Regions from separate parts of the Holtiella tumoricola genome, predicted to be linked through region 2. Evidence: a T-box and tRNA genes for the amino acid it is inferred to sense, from the RefSeq annotation. Region 2 holds a T-box; the other holds one or more tRNA genes.
What was found. A T-box is a leader RNA that pairs with one kind of tRNA and senses whether it is charged. The one in region 2 lies ahead of asnS (asparagine--tRNA ligase), so its partner is inferred to be a tRNA-Asn.
Positions count from the first base shown of each region.

Region 1: it encodes a tRNA-Asn, which carries the amino acid that the T-box ahead of asnS (asparagine--tRNA ligase) is inferred to sense. The anticodon was not compared.

Region 1 is NZ_JAQIFT010000053.1:27,111-32,940, forward strand. Features, by position in the region: gene PBV87_RS14545 (sigma-70 family RNA polymerase sigma factor) at 127-600, shown strand; gene rsiV (anti-sigma-V factor RsiV) at 616-1,506, shown strand; gene PBV87_RS14555 (DegV family protein) at 1,582-2,439, opposite strand; gene PBV87_RS14560 (GNAT family N-acetyltransferase) at 2,538-3,419, opposite strand; tRNA gene PBV87_RS14565 (tRNA-Met) at 3,564-3,637, opposite strand; tRNA gene PBV87_RS14570 (tRNA-Val) at 3,659-3,731, opposite strand; tRNA gene PBV87_RS14575 (tRNA-Asp) at 3,740-3,813, opposite strand; tRNA gene PBV87_RS14580 (tRNA-Ala) at 3,841-3,913, opposite strand; tRNA gene PBV87_RS14585 (tRNA-Trp) at 3,939-4,009, opposite strand; tRNA gene PBV87_RS14590 (tRNA-Asn) at 4,017-4,088, opposite strand; gene PBV87_RS22930 (CPBP family intramembrane glutamic endopeptidase) at 4,206-5,096, opposite strand; gene tyrS (tyrosine--tRNA ligase) at 5,280-5,830, opposite strand, start outside.
Region 2 is NZ_JAQIFT010000029.1:68,903-74,732, forward strand. Features, by position in the region: gene PBV87_RS07055 (FprA family A-type flavoprotein) at 1-581, opposite strand, end outside; gene PBV87_RS07060 (TrkH family potassium uptake protein) at 770-2,176, shown strand; gene PBV87_RS07065 (potassium channel family protein) at 2,192-2,857, shown strand; gene PBV87_RS07070 (TrmH family RNA methyltransferase) at 2,847-3,638, shown strand; T-box leader at 3,771-4,010, shown strand; gene asnS (asparagine--tRNA ligase) at 4,080-5,471, shown strand; gene PBV87_RS07080 (hypothetical protein) at 5,790-5,830, shown strand, end outside.

The sequences.
Region 1 (5,830 bases), on a different contig from region 2:
TAAACTATTTTTAGGTTCATTATAGCATATTTAAAATCTCCTATAAATTATTGAAACTTTTGCTACACTATAAGGGTCTAATCCATGTAACAAACAAATAGAAATCCAGCGCTGGAAGGTAACACTATGGAAACAGAAATTGTGAATTACATTCTCTCTAATAAAGAGAAACATTATCGTATTGCATATAGCTACGTCAAAAATAAAGACGATGCTCTAGATATCGTTCAAGATACTATTTTAAAAGCTCTCAAATATCAACATACATTACGAGAACCTCATTATCTAAATACTTGGTTTATTAAAATACTTATTAATACTTGTAAAACCCATCTCAAAAAGCAGCAACGCTACATAGATGTGGAAGATGACATTTTAGAAATTTTAGATGAACCCTATTTAGATACCTATAGGTCTTTTGAACTTGAAGATGCTCTAGACCATCTTTCTTATAATGAAAAAACAATTATCCTTCTCCGTTACTTTGAACAATTTGAACTCAAAGAAGTCTCAACGGTTATGGATCAAAATCTTAGTACAGTTAAATCAACCTTATATCGAGCATTAAAAAAATTAAAAGTTCTATTAGAAAAAGTATAAAGAAGGTGAATGCATATGATTAAGAAAATGATACATGAAAATCTTGAAAAAATTGAAATTCCAGAAGAGTTAGATCAAGTTGTATATAAAGCAATTCAAAGAGGCTCTGCCTCAAATGAAAGGGTGATTAAAATGAGAAAATGGAGTCGAAATCTACTCACATCAGTAGCCGCACTCACTATTGGTTTTGTTGGCATATGTAATATCAGTCCTACTTTTGCAGATACCATCAGCACAATCCCTGGTTTAGGTGTATTAGTAAAAGTTATAACATTTGATCAAATCAAATACCAAGAAGATACTTATGAAGCTACTTTAAATACACCTATTGTAGAAGGCTTAAATAACGGTGCATTACAAGAGGCCCTTAATAATAAATATATTGAAGAAAATAAGGCGCTCTTTGAACAATTTGAAAAAGATGTTGCCCATATGAAAACCTATCCTGAAGGTGGACACCTGGGTATAGATACAGGCTATCAAATTAAAACAGATAGTGAACAAATTCTTTCTATTGGCCGTTATGTAGTAAACACTGCAGCTTCTTCTTCAACTACAATGACCTATGACACTATCGATAAACAAAACGAAATACTCATTACACTTCCTAGTCTCTTTAAAGATTCTAGCTATATAGAGCTTATTAGTGAAAATATTAAAGAACAAATGCGTACACGTATGGCACAAGATAATAGTCTCATCTATTGGATAGAAGGTGATCCTGATGCAATTGATGGTTTTAATAAAATTAGTGCGAATCAAAACTTCTACATTACAACTGAAGGTAAACTTATGATTTCCTTTGATAAATACGAAGTTGGACCAGGGGTCATGGGTATTCAAGAGTTTGAGATTCCAACAACAGTTCTCCAAAATATTTTAGTAAGTAACACTTATATTAAATAGGCAAGTAGTCATTACACTTCTCCTTACAATATAATAGAAGGGTGTCACCTAGGTGACACCCTTCTATTATATTTATTACTCTAAAATTTGAACGGCAACACCGACAAGCCCTGGTCCTGTATGTACGCCTAAAGCTGGACTAATCTGCCCTTCTACATAAGTTTCTATATTGGAAAGTGCCTCTGTTAAAGCCTTTCTTACACCTGCTGCTTCTTCTGGTGCGCCACCGTGGCAAACAGCTACATTGAGTTTCTTACCTTCTGCTGCAAATTCTTTTGCTAAATCTACTATTTTATCAAGCGATTTCTTTCTTCCTCTTACTTTAGCAATATTATAGTAAATGCCTTCTGGATTACAAGAAATAATAGGTTTTAAATTTAATGCATTTCCAAGAAGAGAAGCTACTAACCCAATGCGTCCTCCTTTTTGAAGATACTCAAGTGTATCTACACAGAAAAATACTTTTATTTTAGGTACATTATTCTGTACCGTTTCTACTAATTCTTCAAACTCCATACCTTCTTCAATATACTTAGCTGCTTGAATTGCACTGAATCCCGCTGCAATCCCAATATTAAGTGTATCGATTACTTTAATATCTAATCCATCATATTCTTTAGCAAGCATTGTAACTAAATTATGTGTCCCACTAAGACCACTTGATAACGTTACTGCAAGCACTTTTTCATAACCATCTGTTTTGATTTGGTCCAGCTTTTCCATAACCTCTATGCTACTTGGTAAAGATGTTTTAGGGATTTCTACTTTCAGTCTATTATAAACTTCATCGGCTGTAATATTTACACCATCTGAGTATTCACCATCGCTGTAAATAATTTTAAGAGGGATTGTATACATCTTATATTGTTCAACAAGTGCTGCAGGTACATCAATGCATGTATCCACTAATAAAGCAATTTTTTGTTTATTCATCATTTTACCCTCACTTTTTACTACGTATTATTTAAAATTCTATTAATTACAATAATATATCATTTCTTTAATCATTTCAAGTAGTTTTTAAAACTATATCAAGTGTGCGACGTCATAGGAAATAGTACATCTTGAGATTCTGTTAACGTTAATCCCCTAATAAATAGCGTATCATCTTCCCTCTTTATACGTGTACTTATTGGAATATATCTCACAAGCTCTGGTATGAAGTGAAATTCAATTTCTTCATCCTCTTGTATAACTATCCTTTCTAATAAATCATCTAATACAAAAGGTTTACTACTAAGCACATCATATAGATGTAATACCTTTGCCTCTCTTATAGCTATTATCATGATATCTTCATCTTTTATATAGTATAAATTGTCTTTAAATCCATCTTTACAATAAACCTCTAAAGGCCAATTATCTTGTACAATACCCCACTTATTTGAAATAGGTGTACGATTATTAATTAACCGCTCTATCAGTCTCTCTGTAAAGTGTGTCCCTGATTGAAGCTCTATAATCATACTTTCTTGCTTTCTTATATCTTCTGCTTTCAATCTATAACTTATCTCCATAATAGGCTTAAATCCAAACTTCGGATAAAATTCTAATACTGTCTTATTGGCAAATAAATAGATAAAATCACACTGATCCTCATATACCTTAATCACATGATCCATTAATCTTGCCGCTAAACCATTTCCTCTACAATCTTCCCTTGTCATAACTGTACCTATTTGAATAGCTTTCTTCTCTTCTCCATTAATAACCACGCACATCTCATTTGCTGATACATTTGCAATGATTTCTTCATCAATTGCATAAGCATAGCTTTTATATTTACCTTTAAAATATCTCTTTTGATACCATACTTCAAAATCTAATCCGAAAGTTGCCTGAGCTAAATCATTAAAGCTTTTTCGATATGTTTTGTTCCAAAAGTAATTTTCAATAAGTTGCAATGTCCCCATAGTAATCCCCTTATACTTAAGATTATAATAATAAAATATTCTAACTATATTATAAACCATTTTACTCACTTATGAGAAGTAGCTATTAAATCTAATTTTATGCACAAAAAAGCAGATACGATATATCGTATCTGCTTTGCTAAGTAGCGGAAGACGGATTTGAACCGCCGACACCATGGGTATGAACCATGTGCTCTAGCCAACTGAGCTATTCCGCCATATCATGTTTTAAATAAACATGGTCGCTATAGGGCTCGAACCTATGACCCCCTGCTTGTAAGGCAGGTGCTCTCCCAGCTGAGCTAAGCGACCACATTAAACGACCCAGAAGGGACTCGAACCCTCGACCTCCGCCGTGACAGGGCGGCGTGCTAACCAACTGTACCACTGGGCCAATCGTTTTATTATCCTGTTTGGATAGTGGAGACGAAGGGGTTCGAACCCTTGACCCCCTGCGTGCAAGGCAGGTGCTCTCCCAGCTGAGCTACGCCCCCAAAAGGAATGTCAGCTCAGCCATAACAGGGGCAGAAGGAATCGAACCCTCCTCTGGAGTTTTGGAGACTCTTATTCTACCGATGAACTATGCCCCTATATAAGCTCCCCGAGTAGGGTTCGAACCTACGACCCTTCGGTTAACAGCCGAATGCTCTGCCGCTGAGCTATCGAGGAATGTTTGCCTCACTGACAAGATTTATTCTACATCATCCATTGACACTTGTCAACGCTAAAATATATTTTTTTATAAGAAATTTTTAAGCTAGTTTAAGTTTCTATTAAAACCCTTGATTACTCAAGGGTTTTAGTCATTTCCACTCCTACTTTATTCTTAATTCCTACCCTATTTATACTATATATTCCTATACCAATACATCCTACACCTAATATCATAAGTATTAGGATAACAGAATAAAAAACACCATTCTCCCCCATATTCATATAGGTACATAAACACGAAATACAATTATTTACAATATGAATGATCACACCACTCCATATAGAGCCTGTACGATATACCACATAGCCACACACAATACCTATTAGTGTAGCATATACAACTTGAATACCATTCATATGAACTAAACCAAAAATTAATCCTTGAACTACAATTGCGATTGCTATATCAAAGTTCTTTTTTAAAGCTTGAAAAATAATGCCTCTAAATAGAACTTCTTCTATAAAAGGTGCTATAATGCCTACAATCATTATTCCTATCGCAAAAGGCATTTCTTTTATTATACTTGAAACATCTTGAAGGGCTGCATAACTTAACCTAAATAACTCTATATTCCCTAAAATTTCTACTACTCCTATATTAAAAGCATATACCCCTATCCCAATAAGCACACTTAGTCCAACAATCTTAGTATTTATTTTTTTAATCCATATTTTATCTCTTAACTTCTGCTTACGGCATTTAGCCACTAACCATATGATTCCTAGCACCATAAGGTCACAAATTAGAACAACATAAAATGTATAGGGTTTTACCATTTCTAATATCATTTGGCTAAATACTTCTCCACTATTCATGAGTTCATAATAGGCACTTTCTTCCATACCTATTGCTACATTTACAAGTGCAACTACCTGAATAATAAAATTAATACCCAATTGAATACCTAAGTAAACCATCAAATACCCAAAAACTGTACCAATGCTTTTTGCTTTTTCCTTCACTATATTCCCCCTACTTTCTTTATTACACTTATACTCGCATTAACTCCATATAATCCTTTCGCCGTCCAACTACCATTATATACCAAAATTATTTTTACGACTATTTCAAATTATTCATTTACTCAAAAATAAAAAGCAATCTAAGTTTTTAACTTTCCCTAGATTGCTTCTCATCTTAGTTTGTTATTTAATAAGTTTTACAAATTTTTTCTTTCCTATTTTCAAAATATCTCCCGATTGAATAGACCTACTAAGGTCCACTACTTCTTCTTGATTAAGTTGTACACCTTTTTGTTTTACAATACGTCTTAGTTCACTACTACTTGGAACAAATCCTGCTTCTACTAAACTTGATACTATATCTAGTAATGTATTTGACTCTTTCCCTATTTGAAGCTCTGGTAAATCTGTAGGAATAGCCTTTTTACTAAATGCTTCTTCGTAGTATCTGATAGCACCCTCTACCTCTTCTCTTGAATGGTATAAGCCCGTAATAATACGTGCTAATTCTAATTTAATATCTCTTGGATTTTCCCCATTGGATAATGCTTGTTTAATTTCATCAATACGGTCTGGATGTTCATCTGTTGCTAGTTCAAAGTATTTGATAATGAGTTCATCTGGTACTTCCATCACTTTTTTAAACATAATGTTTGCAGGTTCACTCACACCGATGTAATTCCCAAGACTTTTACTCATTTTCTCTATACCATCTAGTCCCTCTAGTATTGGCA
Region 2 (5,830 bases):
TATGCAGAGAGATAGTTATTTTCAAAGTTCTCTTCAAGAGTGCTTCTAAAAATATCAGAGTGTGCATAATGAGCTCCAAAAGAGTCACAGGTTACAAGAATATGATCTTCTTCAATATAAGTATACATGGTGTCAGGCCAATGCAAGAAAGGTGCCATAATAAAGCGCAGGTTGCGGTTGCCTACACAGAGTTGTTCATTATCCTTAACCACTTGATGTTTAAAAGGACGGTTAATAATTTGGCTGAGATACTTTAAGGCAACACTACTACAAATAACCGTTGCATCAGGTGCATAATCTAATAATAAGTTTAAGCTACCTGCATGATCTGGTTCGGTATGATTAATCACAATATAATCAATATCAGAAGGGGAGCAAAGTGTTTGGAGTTTTGCTAAAAATGTATCGAAAAAACGTTCTTTAACGGTTTCAAAAAGAATATTGTGAGTATCGGTTTTTAATAAATAGCTATTATAGCTTGTACCATATTGGGTTTCCATGACTACATCAAAGACTCGTAAATCAGGATCTAGGGCACCTAACCAAAAAAAATCTGGACAAATATTAATAGGATGATTCATAGTGAACTCCTTTCGAAATATATAAGTATCTATCATTTAGTATGGAAAGTGGCAAATATTATATACATGATTATAAATAAAAAGGTGAAACCTAATAAAAACCGTTAGTAGCTTTGTATTTTAAATTAGCGTGTGGTATAATATCTAACGATTACATAAACTAGAAAATCATAGGAGAGGTTAAGAAGATGAATAATCTAAATGAGCAGCATGGGATATTTAAAAGCAGCTTAGGTCCGTCTCAAATATTAGTAGCAGGTTTTTTATGTCTGATTTTAGTGGCTACAGTATTATTGATGTTACCAATTAGTAGTCAAAGTGGTGAAACAACAAACTTTGTTGATGCTTTATTTACATCTACATCTGCTGTATGTGTAACAGGCCTTGTAGTCGTGAATACACTTGAACATTGGTCATTATTTGGAAAAATTATTATTCTATTTTGTATCCAAATAGGTGGACTAGGATTCATGTCTTTAGTAAGCATGATTTTTGTTTTTATGGGCAAGAAAATTACATTAAAAAATAGATTAATTATGCAAGAAGCATTTAGCTCAAATACAGTAGCAGGAATTGTACGTTTTACAAAAGCTGTTGTTATGCTAACATTCTTTGTTGAGGGAATAGGGGCATTTTTACTTTCTTTTGTATTTGTACCAGAGCATGGACTTATAAAAGGAATAGGTTATTCTATTTTCCACGCTATATCTGCATTCTGTAATGCAGGATTTGATTTAGTAGGAAGCAATAGTTTAACACCATATGTAGGGAATGGACTTGTAAACTTTACAATTATGGGACTTATTATTGCAGGAGGACTAGGTTTTTGTGTTTGGATGGATACTTATAATATGATTAAGATAAAGAGACAGTCAGCAGAGCATTTTACTTGGAAACAAGCTTTTTATAAAATGCCTCTACATACAAAACTTGTATGGTTAATTACGATCTTTTTAATCGTATTTGGTTTCCTCTTCTTCTTTATAGTAGAATTTAAAAATCCAAGTACTTTAGGGGCACTATCCTTTAAAGACAAGCTTTATGCATCCTTATTCCAATCTGTATCTCCTCGTACAGCCGGATTTAATACATTACCACTAGCAGATCTTACTCCAGCATCTAAGCTGATGACAATTATTTTAATGTTTATTGGTGGTTCTCCAGCTGGTACAGCTGGTGGGGTTAAAACAGTGACAATAGGTGTACTTATTTTATGTGCTATGTCCACAATCAAAGGACGTGAAAGTACAGAAATTTATAATAGACGTATTCCAGGCTCCGTGATTACACGAGCACTCACTGTTATTATGATTGCTATTACAGCCATATTTGGAATGCTTATGATTTTAACAGTAACTGAAAATGTAGAGTTTTTGGATCTACTCTTTGAAGTAGTATCTGCATTCGCTACAGTAGGATTAACTTTAGGAATTACAGCAAGTCTTACAACAATAGGTAAGATTATGATTATTATATTAATGTTTATTGGACGACTTGGTCCTGTTACTATTGCAGTAGCATTGATGGTAAGACAAAAGAAAGCAAAAGAAAAACAAAGTATTCAATATCCAGAAGAGAAAGTCATGGTAGGTTAAAAGGAGAGAGGCATTATGAGAGGGAAACAATTTGTTATTTTTGGACTTGGGAGATTTGGTATTAGCTTAGCAACAACACTTGCAGAAGCAGGTTATGAAGTGATGGTTGTAGATAAATCAGAAGAAAGTGTACAAGAAATAGCACCACTTGTAACCCATGCTGTACAAGCTGACGCAGCAGATATGGATACACTTAAATCTCTTGGTATTCGTAACTTTGATGTAGCAATCGTAGCTATTGGTAAAGATATACAATCAAGTATCATGACAACACTTTTGCTTAAAGAATTAGGTATTCCATATGTTGTAGCTAAAGCAAGTAGCGAAATACATGAACGTGTACTGCGTAAGATAGGTGCGGATCGTATCATCTTACCAGAGCAAGAAATGGGGATGCGTATTGCTAACAACCTTATTTCAGGTAATATTCTAGATCATATTCAATTATCATCAGAATACAGTATTATTGAGTTAGGTATCTTACCAGAATGGAAAGGGAAAAGCATTATAGAAGTAGATCCACGTGGTGCATATGGTATTAACATTATTGCTGTTCAACGTGGTGGTTCTATTGATATTTCACCTTCTCCAAATTATATTTTAGAAACAGAAGATACGCTTGTTGTAGTAGGAAGTAATAAGCAACTTCAATATTTAGAGGCTAAGAGACATGGTAAATAGCAAATTTATTAGTAGTGCAAGTAATCCAATCATTAAAAATATCCAAGTACTACAGGCTAAGAAAAATGAACGTAAAAAACAAGGGCTTTTCCTGGTAGAGGGGATTAGAAGCGTCAATGAGATTCCAGAGCATTATGAGATAGATACTATTGTCATGAGTGATCTTTTTGATGAAGCAGAGCTTAAAGTTGCAGGAACAAAACAAAATCTTGTGGTACCAAGTGAATTATTTAAGACAATGAGTGGAACGGAAACACCTCAAGGGATTATGGCTCTTGTAAAAATGAAAGAATTCACATTAAATAAAATAGAGGCAAAATCAGATGGTTTTTATCTTTTACTTGAGAACTTACAAGATCCAGGTAACTTAGGGACCATTATTCGTACAGCTTATGGATTTGGAGTAGAAGCAATCTTCCTTACAAAAGGATGTGTAGACTTATATAGTCCTAAAACAGTACGTAGTACAATGGGAGCATTATTACATGTACCTATTGTAGTAGGAGAAAGCCTAGAAAATTATATTAGTTGGGCAAGAGCAAATAACTTAACACTCTATACAACAGCATTAGATGAAACAGCTTGTAAGGTAGCAGAAGCAGACTTTGCAAAAGGTAATATGCTTATCATTGGCAATGAAGGTAATGGCGTTTCTAATGAAGCCTTAGAACTTGCAGATCAAAAGGTATATATCCCTATGCCAGGTGGTTTAGAATCATTAAATGCTTCAATAGCAGCATCTATTTGTATGTATGAAGTTATGCGTCAACGTACCCAATAAAGTGTTTTATTTAAAGTATAAGATGTATAGAAGTCAGGTTGATTTGGATAAGCTATAGATAGAGATTTAGGAGTGTTGACAAAATGAATGGAACACTCTATAATGAGAAGCATATTTTACAGTATGAATAGATAATAGACGATGAAAAGAAGAGTAGTCTAAAACAGCGTTTTTAGAGAGCCAATGTTGGTGGAAATTTGGTAACAAGTTTTAGATGAAGAACATCTTGGAGTTTCTAACCGAAAAGTAATGAGTAGGCTTAGACGGGACTAGACCGTTACATCTAGAGTATATTATTAGATATACTAACCAAAGAGTTGGGCCAGTAGGTCAACTAGGGTGGTACCGCGGAGATTTAGCTTCGTCCCTTATATTTTATTAGGGATGGAGCTTTTTTTATTGTCTTTTATTAAATTACTACAAATTTAAGGAGATGGAAAAATGGATACAGTAGCAATCAGACATTTATACCATAGTACAGATGAGTATGTAGGCAAAAGTGTTACAGTAGCAGGATGGGTAAAAACAGTTAGAGATTCAAAAACTTTTGGTTTTATCGAATTAAATGATGGAACATTCTTCAAAAGTGTTCAAGTTGTATTTGAAGACAAATTAGATAACTTCAAAGACATTGCAAAATTAGGCGTAGGTGCAGCAATCATCGTTACAGGTGACTTAGTAGCAACACCAGGGCAAAAACAACCATTTGAGATTAAAGCAACAGAGATTGTTGTAGAAGGAAGTTGCCCAGCAGAATATCCACTTCAAAAGAAACGTCACTCTTTTGAGTTCTTAAGACAAATTGCACATTTAAGACCTCGTACAAATACATTTGCAGCAGTATTTAGAGTACGTTCTTTAGCATCATATGCAATTCATAAGTTCTTCCAAGAAAGAGACTTCGTATATGCACATACACCAATCATCACAGGTAGTGACTGTGAAGGTGCAGGAGAAATGTTCCAAGTAACAACACTTCCACAAGTAGGTGCTAAATTAGATGATCAAGGTAAAGTAGATTACAAAGAAGATTTCTTCGGTAAAATGGCTAACCTTACAGTAAGTGGTCAGCTTTCAGCAGAAACATTTGCAATGGCATTTAGAGATGTTTATACATTTGGACCAACATTTAGAGCTGAAAAATCAAATACACCAAGACATGCAGCTGAGTTCTGGATGATCGAGCCAGAAATTGCATTTGCAGACCTTGAAGATGATATGAGACTTGCAGAAGATATGCTTAAATTTGTTATTAAATATATCTTAGAAAATGCACCAGAAGAAATGGCTTTCTTCAACCAATTCGTAGAAAAAGGTGTACTTGATAAACTTAACCATGTAGTAAGCTCAGACTTCGGTCGTGTAACTTATACAGAAGCTATTGAAATTCTTGAAAACTGTGGTAAAACATTTGAATACCCAGTGCATTGGGGATGTGACCTTCAAACAGAACATGAGAGATTCCTTGCTGAAGAGCACTTCAAAAAACCTGTATTCGTAACAGATTATCCAAAAGAAATTAAGTCATTCTACATGAGACTTAACGATGACAATAAAACTGTAGCAGCTACAGATCTTCTTGTACCAGGTGTAGGAGAGCTTATCGGTGGTAGCCAAAGAGAGGAAAGACTTGATGTCTTACTTGAAAGAATGGCAGAGCTTGGTCTTAAAGAAGAAGACTACTGGTGGTACTTAGACCTTAGAAGATTTGGTGGTACTAGACACGCTGGATTCGGTTTAGGATTTGAAAGATTAATTATGTACGTAACAGGTATGACAAACATCCGTGACGTAATCCCATTCCCAAGAACTACAGGTCAAGCTGACTTCTAAGAATGTAGTAAATAAAGACAGGAATAATTTAGCTTAGCTAAGTTATTCCTGTTTTTTATGTCTTTTTATATCTTTTTCATATATATACTCAAATAATCGTTTCTAGTCATATTATAAAAGATCTAGAAAAAAGTTTATTAGATGTATTGGAGTATAACTTATGAAGCAATAGTTGATAAATAAATTAACAGTAAGAGCTTTAAACACATTATGATAGGTTGGATTCCCTTAACAAGTGTATAGGAAATTTATGTATATTATTGTAAAATAATAGTAAGGGGTTATAGAAATTAGAGAATAGACTTAAGGGAGGACAGTATGAATACAGTACATAAAAAAATTGATAGTTACTTTGAAAA